2 regions of the Mesorhizobium erdmanii genome follow, and region 2 is predicted to be linked to the other one. Evidence: predicted binding sites of a transcription regulator. Region 2 holds the regulator's gene; the other holds the start of a gene.

Region 1 (4,422 bases), 610 kb from region 2:
TCGGACGGCGGGCCGGGCTTCGATCCGGCACGGGTCGAGGGGCTGGGGCTCGCCGGCCTCAGGGAGCGGGTCGAAAGCATTGGCGGCCAGTTCGAGACCTTGACCGGAGCGCAAGGCACGCGATTGGTGATCCGTCTGTCGGTTGAGGAACAAGCATGATTGGTGTCATTCGCATCGCTATTGTCGACGATCATCCGCTGTTTCGCGAAGGCGTCACGCGCAGCCTGTCGGAACTCGGCGGCTTCGAGATCGTCGGCGAAGGTGCGACAGCGCAGGATGCCGAACGCATCGCCTCGACGATGCAGCCCGACATACTTCTGCTCGACATCTCCATGCCGGGCGGCGGCCTGGCCGCGGTCACAAGCATCCTTGCCGACCATCCCGCCCAGAAGATCGTGATGCTGACCGTTTCCGAGGCCAATGCCGATGTAACCAAAGCCCTTAACGCAGGGGTGCAAGGCTATATCCTCAAGGGTGTCGGATCGCGCGCGCTTTCCGACATCCTGCACAACGTGGCGGCGGGCGAGAGCTATCTTTCGCCCATGCTGTCGGCGCGGCTGCTTTCCGATCTCCAATCTCCGCAGCCTGCCGACGGCGTGGCGGACCGGCTGCGGCAACTGACCGAACGACAGACGGAAATCCTGCGGCTGGTGGCGGAGGGGCTCAGCAACAAGGAGGTTGCCTTGCGCCTGGAGCTGCAGGAGAAGACAGTCAAGCACCACATGACCGGGGTGCTGTCGAAACTCAATGTGCGAAACCGCACCGAAGCGGCGCTCATGATGCGCGAGTTGCGCGACCGGGACAGGAACCGCTCGTAGAGCGTTTCACCGTTTCGCGGAAACGGCGATCCGCTCTACTCCATGTTCTCAGGCAATCCGGACGGAAAACCGCTCACACTGTTCCTGGAATTGCTCCAGGGAAAGTCAGGCCCGCGCGTGGGCCGGACAAAACGAGGTCACCTCCGCCGGGGGCGGCGGAGGTGACGTGTGAAGCTGGTCATTGCCTGTTGACCAACCTCACAAGGCCTTGAGACGGCTGAAATCGGCCGGCGTGACCCGGCGGTCGATGATCGTGCGACCCAGCGCATCCTTCATCCTGAAACGGCCGTTCTCGATCTTTTCGGTCATGCCATTGGGATGCGTGACGGTGATCTTGCCGCCGTCCAAGCTGACCTTATCACCGGTCGCGGCATTGACATGGCTGGTGCTGGCGCCGCCCTCGCCGGTGCCAGATCCAGAGTCGGTGCCACTGCCGTCACCGCCGTCCGTTCCGGAATTGCCGCCGCTGCCATTGCCGTTGCCGTTGCCGCCACCGCTGTTGCCGCCGTCTCCATTGCCGTTGTTACCGCCGCTGCCGCTGTTGCCACCGCTACCGCCGCTGCCGCTGTTGCCACCGCTACCGCCGCTGCCGCTGTTGCCGCCGCTACCGCTGCTACCGCTGTTGCCACCGCTACCGCTACCGCTGCTGCTGCTGTTGCCGTTACTACCGCCGCCGTTACTGCCGCCGTTGCCGTTGCCGTTGCCGTTGTTGCCACCGCCATTGCCGCCCTTGGCGGCCTGTGCGGCGAGAGCGTCGATTCCGGGGGCGGAGCCGTGCAGGGAAATTCGATAGGGGGCGATGGCCAGCGCCAGGGCAGCCGCCGAAACAAGCGTCAGCCGGCCCCAACGGGCCGTGATCGATCCGTGCATCATGAATCTCCGTCGATTGAGCCGGCGCGCCCACCCCAACGTTGCAACCAGCAACATCGCCGAAAGCTGTAGTGACCGGAAGCGACCTCCGACCGTTGCGTTTGTCCTCCAGGACCTTTGGAAGCACAAGCTTGGACTAAAGTCCGATGTCATGGGTGACGGGCGGCCTCGCCCAGAACATTGGAGCTTGTAAGATGTCACGAAAATGTGATCGACCTGCCGTAAGGGTCCACAGGCAACACGCTCCAGCCACTCCAAAGCCAGAGGCCCTCATGACCGATCATCGCTCCCCCGACGCCCGCTTCCGCACCAGCCAGCTCGAGGAAAATGAAGGACCGGCCATCAACCCCACCGACAACCGAACCATGGGCGAAATCATCGCGGCGCGGTTCTCACGCCGGGGTTTTCTGAAGGGATCGCTCGCCGTCTCGGCGATCGCCGCGACCGTCAGCCCGCTGGCCATGATCGCCGCAGACGATGCCCGCGCCGCGGAAGGCTCTGCCTTCCAGTTCGACGAACTTCAGGCCGGCATCGACGACAAGCACCATGTCGCGCCGGGCTACGACGCCGATGTGCTGTTGCGCTGGGGCGATCCACTGTTCGCCGATTCGCCTGACTTCGACCCGACCAAGCAGTCGGCCGAAGCGCAGGCCAGGCAATTCGGCTACAACAACGACTATGTCGGCTATATCGCGATCGACGGCTCGGCCGAGCACGGCCTGCTGGTGGTCAACCATGAATACACCAACCCGCATTTGATGTTCCCCGGCATCGTTTCGATCGTCGAGAAGGACGGGAAGAAGAAGGCCGAGGTCGCGCCGCTGTCGAAGGAGCAGGTCGATGTGGAGATGGCGGCGCATGGCGGCACCATCGTCGAGATCCGCAAGGATGGTGGCAAATGGCAAGTGGTGCGTGACGGCAAGCTCAACCGCCGCATCACCTCCTCCACCGAAATGATGTTGTCGGGCCCGGTCGCCGGCCATGACCGCGTCAAGACCAAAGCCGATCCGTCCGGCACGAAGGTGTTCGGCACTTTCAACAATTGCGCCGGCGGCGTCACGCCGTGGGGCACTTATGTGATGGCCGAGGAGAACATCCACGGCTATTTCTCCGGCGAGCTGCCGGAAGGCCACGAGGAAGCCGCCAACTACAAGCGCCTCGGCATTCCGGAAGGCGCCTATGAGTGGGGCGCGCATTACGACCGCTTCAACCTCGCCAAGGAACCCAACGAACCCAATCGTTTCGGCTGGATCGTCGAGGTCGACGTCAACGATCCGACCTCGACGCCCAGGAAGCGCACCGCCATGGGCCGCTTCAAGCATGAGGGCGCCGAATCGATCGTCGCCAAGGATGGCCGCGTCGTCTTCTACCTGGGCGACGACGAGCGTTTCGACTATGTCTACAAATTCGTCACCAAGGGCAGCTTCAATGCCAGCGACCGCGCGGCCAACAAGGACCTGCTCGACGAGGGCACGCTGCATGTCGCCAAATTCGCCGAGGACGGCACGGTCGAATGGCTGCCGATCGTCTTCGGCCAGGGGCCGCTGACGGCAGGAAACGGCTTTGCCGGCCAGGCCGACGTGCTGATCGAGACGCGGCGCGCCGCCGATCTGCTCGGTGCCACCAAGATGGACCGGCCCGAGGACATCCAGCCCAACGCCGTCAACGGCAAGGTCTATGTCATGCTGACCAACAATTCGAAGCGCAAGGCCGATCAGGTCGATGCCGCCAACCCGCGCGCCGAAAATGCCTTCGGCCACATTATCGAGATCACCGAGGCCGATGGCGATTTCACTGCCGCCAAGGGCAAGTGGGAAGTGCTGCTGAAATGCGGCGATCCCTCGGTTGCCGATGTCGGCGCCACCTTCTCGACGGCGACGACAGCCAATGGGTGGTTCGGCATGCCCGATAATTGCGCGGTCGATTCGGCGGGTCGCCTGTGGGTCGCCACCGACGGCCAGGGCCCGAAGGCCACCGGCCGCACCGACGGCCTGTGGGCGGTCGACACGGAGGGTGCCGCGCGGGCGACCTCGAAGCTGTTCTTCCGCGTGCCGATCGGCGCCGAAATGTGCGGCCCGCTGTTTGCACCCGACGACCAGACCGCCTTCGTCGCCGTCCAGCATCCGGGCGATGGCGGCGAGGACTGGGACGGTTTTGGCCGCCCGTCCTATTATGAAGACCCGTCGACCCGCTGGCCCGACTTCAAGCCCGACATGCCGGTGCGGCCGTCCGTCGTCGCCATCACCAGGCAGGGCGGCGGCAAGATCGCGGTCTGACGCCAGCGAGGGCTCTCTGCATAAGGGGCCTTGGCAATCCAAGGTCCCTCGTTCTTGCGCGGAACCTTCAAGCCTCGGGAAAGATTGGCAATTTACACATGGCGCCCTAACTCCTCCTTCAGGAGACCGCCATGCCGAAGTCCATCTATGACCGTGGCTTGCTCAAGCCCGACGACGTCGCCAAATTGCAACGCGTTTTCGACGGGGCCTGCCGACGACGCGAAGCGCATCCCGAATCGGCCGAGGCGCGCGAACTCGCGCTCACCCTGCTTGCGCTCCACAATGCCGGCATGGTCGACGAGGACATGCTGATGGAAGCCGTCGGTTTCCGCCGGCTCGAACCGAAATCGGCCTGATGCCGGGAGCCGCTCAAGCCGCTATCCAGGACGCTGAACCACAGCCACGTTGATTGTGCTGCGCAGCCTGAAGCCGATGGATTCGTACAGCTTTATCGCAGC
Region 2 (4,422 bases):
TCCATCGAGCCCGAGAACAGGAAATCGGCATTCGGATCCGAACCCGAGCCCTTGATGAAGACATAATTGCCTTCCGGCTTGGCCTTGAACACCGCACTGGCCTGGAGGCGGCCGACTTCCTTGTTGTCGAAGGTCAGGTAGAAGACGTCCTTGTTCTCGATCAGGCGGTCATAGCCGACGACCGGAATGCCTTCGTCGAGCGCCTTCTGCACGGCCGGGCCGATGGCCGAGGCGTCCTGTGCCAGGATGATCAGCGAATTGGCGCCCTGCGAAATCAGGCTCTCGACATCGGTAAGCTGCTTGCCGGGATTGGACTGTGCATCGGCCGAAATGTACTTGTCGCCGGCGGCCTCGATCGCCTTTTTCATCGCGGCCTCGTCAGTCTTCCAGCGTTCTTCCTGGAAGTTCGACCACGATACGCCGATGACTTTGTCCTTCGCCTGCGCGACCGACGCAAGCGTCAGCGACATGGCGACACCCGCCAGGATGGCGGCCGTGAATCTTTTCATGATATTCCTCCCTGCGCCGCGTAAGGCGCGACCAAACTGGCCCAAAGGCCGGCACAGAAGCTCTATTTTTTCGAGCCTCAAAAAAAATACTGATGCATCGCCGAAACGCTGTCAACATCGATTCTGATGGATTTTGAGGGGCCTGCAACTTTTTTTCGAGCCCCGCAATAAATAAATGACAGCAGCGGCCGCTTCTGCCAGTATTTGACCTGTTGTCGGCAGTGTTCGAGGGGCAGGAAGAACCGCCGCGACGGGGAGGAAGTGGAAAAGCATGTCGGTCGGAATCCGCCACGACGATCTGCGCCGGCGCAACCGCGCCATGGTGATCGCGGCCGTGCGTCGGGCCGGCCGGCCCTCGCGCACCGAGATCGCCGCGACCACCGGCCTCAGCCATTCGACCATATCGGCAATTTCCTCCGACCTGATCGGCGAAGGCATCCTGGCCGAAGGCAAGCCGAGCGAGGTGGGTTCGCTCAAACGCGGCAGGCCGCAGGTCGGCCTCGGCCTCAATCCGGAGGCCGCGACCGTCATGACCGTGGTGCTTTCGCTGAATTTCCTTTCTGTCGCCGTCATCGACTATGCCGGCCAGGTGATATCGGAGGAACAGCGCCGCCTGGACACGCTGACCATGTCGCGCGAGGCGCTGATCGGCGAATGCACGGCTATCGTACGACGGCGCCTCGCCGATCCCGATATCGACGTGCGCAGCGTCGCCCGCATCGCGCTGGCGATCCAGGGCATCACCGACACCGAGGCCCGGGCCATGCTGTGGTCGCCGATCACGCCGCAGACCGACATCGCCTTCGCCGACATACTCGAAGCCGAGTTCGGCATCCCCGCCACCATGGAAAACGACTGCAACATGATGGCGGTGGCGCTGCGCTGGCGCGACCCCGAGCGCTACCGCGACGACTTCATCGCCATCCTGTTGTCTCACGGCATCGGCATGGGGCTGGTGCTGAAGGGCGAGCTGTTCACCGGCACCCATTCCTCGGGCGGCGAGTTTGGCCACATGATCCATCGGCCCGGCGGCGCGCTCTGCCGCTGCGGACGCCGCGGCTGCGTCGAGGCCTATGCCGGCAACTACGCCATCTGGCGCAATGCCAAGCAGCTCGGCGAGGACACCGAGCCGGTCGACGTCAGCGACGCGGACATGCGGACCCTGGCGGCCACGGCGCGCGAAAGAGCTGGCCCCGAGCGCGAAGCATATCGCAAGGCCGGCGAAGCGCTGGGTTATGGCCTCGGCAGCCTGTTCGCGCTGATCGATCCCGCGCCCGTCGCCATGGTCGGCGTCAGTGCCGCCGCCTTCGACCTGATCGAGCCCGCGCTACGCGAGGCCATCGCCCAGACCGCCGGCGGCCAGCACTCGAAATCGATTTCGTTCGATACTGAACCAAACGAATTGCCGCTTATCCGCGAAGGCTGCGCGATGCGCGCGCTGACCTTCGTCGACCAGGAGATTTTCGCCCCGGGCGTGCAGGGGCGAGCGGGTTCGGGCAAGAACGTGGCGTAGGCCTTGCGAAGGGCATCGCCGCCATTCGAGATTGGCTGCAGCTTCCCGGATGTCATCATCCTTGGGCGAAGCAGGAGCGAAGCTCCGTCGCGAAGACCCAATGATCCATTCCGTTACGTCGACCGAGGGACGCGGCGGTGCAGAATTCTACGCAGTGGCAACACGTCAAAGTCGCGGCATGGATCCTCGGGTCTGCGCGTCCGCTTCGCTCGTGGATGACGAAGCGTTGGGCACCTCGGCCCATCAAAAACGCCAGCAGTCAATCTTCCCTGATCGCATACCCGGCGCCGCGAATGGTGCGGATGACGTCTGGCATACGGCCATTGTTGACAGCCTTGCGCAGGCGGCCCACATGCACGTCCACGGTGCGCTCGTCGATATAGATCGTCTCGCCCCAGACATTGTCGAGCAGTTGGCTGCGGGAGAACACGCGGCCGGGATGGCGCATCATGAATTCGAGCAGGCGGAACTCGGTCGGCCCGAGCCGGATCTCGCTCTTCTTGCGATAGACTCGGTGCGATTCGCGGTCGAGCACGATGTCGCCGACCTTGAGCACGCTGGACAGAACTTCCGGCTTGGCGCGGCGCAGCAGCGCCTTGACCCTGGCCATGAATTCCGGCGTCGAGAACGGCTTGACCAGATAGTCGTCGGCGCCGGTGGAAAGGCCGCGCACGCGATCGCTTTCCTCGCCACGCGCCGTCAACATGATGATCGGAAGCCGCTCGGTCTCGGGCCGCATCCGCAGGCGCCGGCAGAGTTCGATGCCGGACACCGCCGGCACCATCCAGTCGAGCACCAGAAGGTCGGGCACGTTCTCCTGCAGGCGGATTTCGGCTTCGTCGCCGCGCGGCACCACCTCGACCTGATAGCCTTCGGATTCAAGATTGTAGCGGAGCAGCACCCCCAGCGGCTCCTCGTCCTCCACCACCATGATGCGTGGCGCGATCATCGACTGGTCACCTCCAAAGCAATTCCAGGAAAAGTGTGTAGCGGTTTTCCGTCCGGAATTGCGTGAAACAAAGAGATAGAGCGGTTTGGCGTTTCCTCGAAACGATGAGCCGCTCTAGCGTTCAGGCCGCCGGCGCCGACATCGCCGTTTCGTCCTGCTTGGGACGATTGGCGGGCAGCTGCGTGCCGGTCAGCACGTAATATGCGTTCTCGGCGATGTTGGTCACGTGATCGCCGATGCGTTCGAGATTCTTGGCGCAGAACAACAGATGCGTGCAAGCCGTGATGTTGCGCGGATCCTCCATCATGTAGGTCAGCAATTCGCGGAAGACCGAGGTATATTTGACGTCGATGCGCTCATCGTCGGCGCGCAGCTTCGCCAGTGCGGCGGCATCGCGCGCCGCATACTCCTCGATCACGCCCTGCACCTGGATCAGCACCAGCTGCGCCATGGCGTCGATGGAATGCGACAGGTCGCGCGGCGTCGCGCTGAGGCCAACGGTGCCGACGCGCTTGGCGATGTTCTTGGCAAGGTCGCCGATGCGCTCGAGGTCGCCGGCCATGCGGATCGAGCCGACGACATGGCGCAGATCGTCGGCCATCGGCTGGCGCTTGGCGATCAGCGTGATGGCGCGGTCGTCGAGTTCGCGCTGGCGCGCGTCCATGATGGCGTCGTCGGAGACCACGCGCTGTGCGAGAGCATTGTCGGAATTCAGCAGCGCCTTAGTGGCGCCGCCAACCATCGAGCCGGCGAGGTCGCCCATGTCGCTGATCAGCCTGCTGATCTGTCCGAGATCCTCGTCGAAGGCTGCAACCGTGTGTTCGGCCATGATTCTGGTCCTCGTATGCGTGCGATCAGCCGAAGCGGCCGGTGATGTAGTCTTGCGTGCGCTTCTCGCGAGGCGACGTGAAGATCTTCTCGGTCTTGTCGAACTCGACCAGCTCGCCCAGATACATGAAGGCGGTCTGCTTCGAGACGCGCGCCGCCTGCTGCATGTTGTGGGTGACGATGACGATCGTGTAGTCGGCCTGCAGCTCGTCGATCAGTTCCTCGATCTTGGCGGTCGACAGCGGATCGAGTGCCGAGGCCGGCTCGTCGAGCAGGATGACTTCCGGCTTCACCGCCACGGTACGGGCGATGCACAGCCGCTGCTGCTGGCCGCCCGACAGGCTGAGGCCGCTGGCGTTGAGCTTATCCTTGACCTCGGTCCACAGTGCCGCACGCTTCAGCGCCTGCTCGACACGGCCATCCATCTCGGCCTTGCTGATCTTCTCGTAGAGCCTGACGCCAAAAGCGATGTTCTCATAGATCGACATCGGGAACGGTGTCGGCTTCTGGAACACCATTCCGATCTTGGTACGCAGCAGGTTGAGGTCCTGCGAACGATCGAGAACGTTCTGGCCGTCGAGCAGCACCTGGCCTTCGGCCGTCTGCTTGGGATAGAGCTCGTA

What was found. Region 2 encodes PhoB, which activates phosphate uptake and scavenging genes when phosphate is short. Its sites were predicted from a motif close to TGTCATNNANCTGTCAT; they were not measured.
Region 1: the regulator PhoB is predicted to act here: its motif matches at 1,884-1,900, upstream of EB233_RS04075 (PhoX family protein).

The regions. Positions count from the first base shown of each region.
Region 1 covers NZ_CP033361.1:863,478-867,899, forward strand. The annotation lists gene EB233_RS04060 (sensor histidine kinase) at 1-159, shown strand, start outside; gene EB233_RS04065 (response regulator) at 156-818, shown strand; gene EB233_RS04070 (hypothetical protein) at 1,017-1,688, opposite strand; gene EB233_RS04075 (PhoX family protein) at 1,961-3,964, shown strand; gene EB233_RS04080 (hypothetical protein) at 4,096-4,320, shown strand; gene EB233_RS04085 (GNAT family N-acetyltransferase) at 4,342-4,422, opposite strand, start outside.
Region 2 covers NZ_CP033361.1:1,477,720-1,482,141, reverse strand. The annotation lists gene xylF (D-xylose ABC transporter substrate-binding protein) at 1-509, opposite strand, end outside; gene EB233_RS07135 (ROK family protein) at 781-2,022, shown strand; gene phoB (phosphate regulon transcriptional regulator PhoB) at 2,282-2,971, opposite strand; gene phoU (phosphate signaling complex protein PhoU) at 3,093-3,800, opposite strand; gene pstB (phosphate ABC transporter ATP-binding protein PstB) at 3,826-4,422, opposite strand, start outside.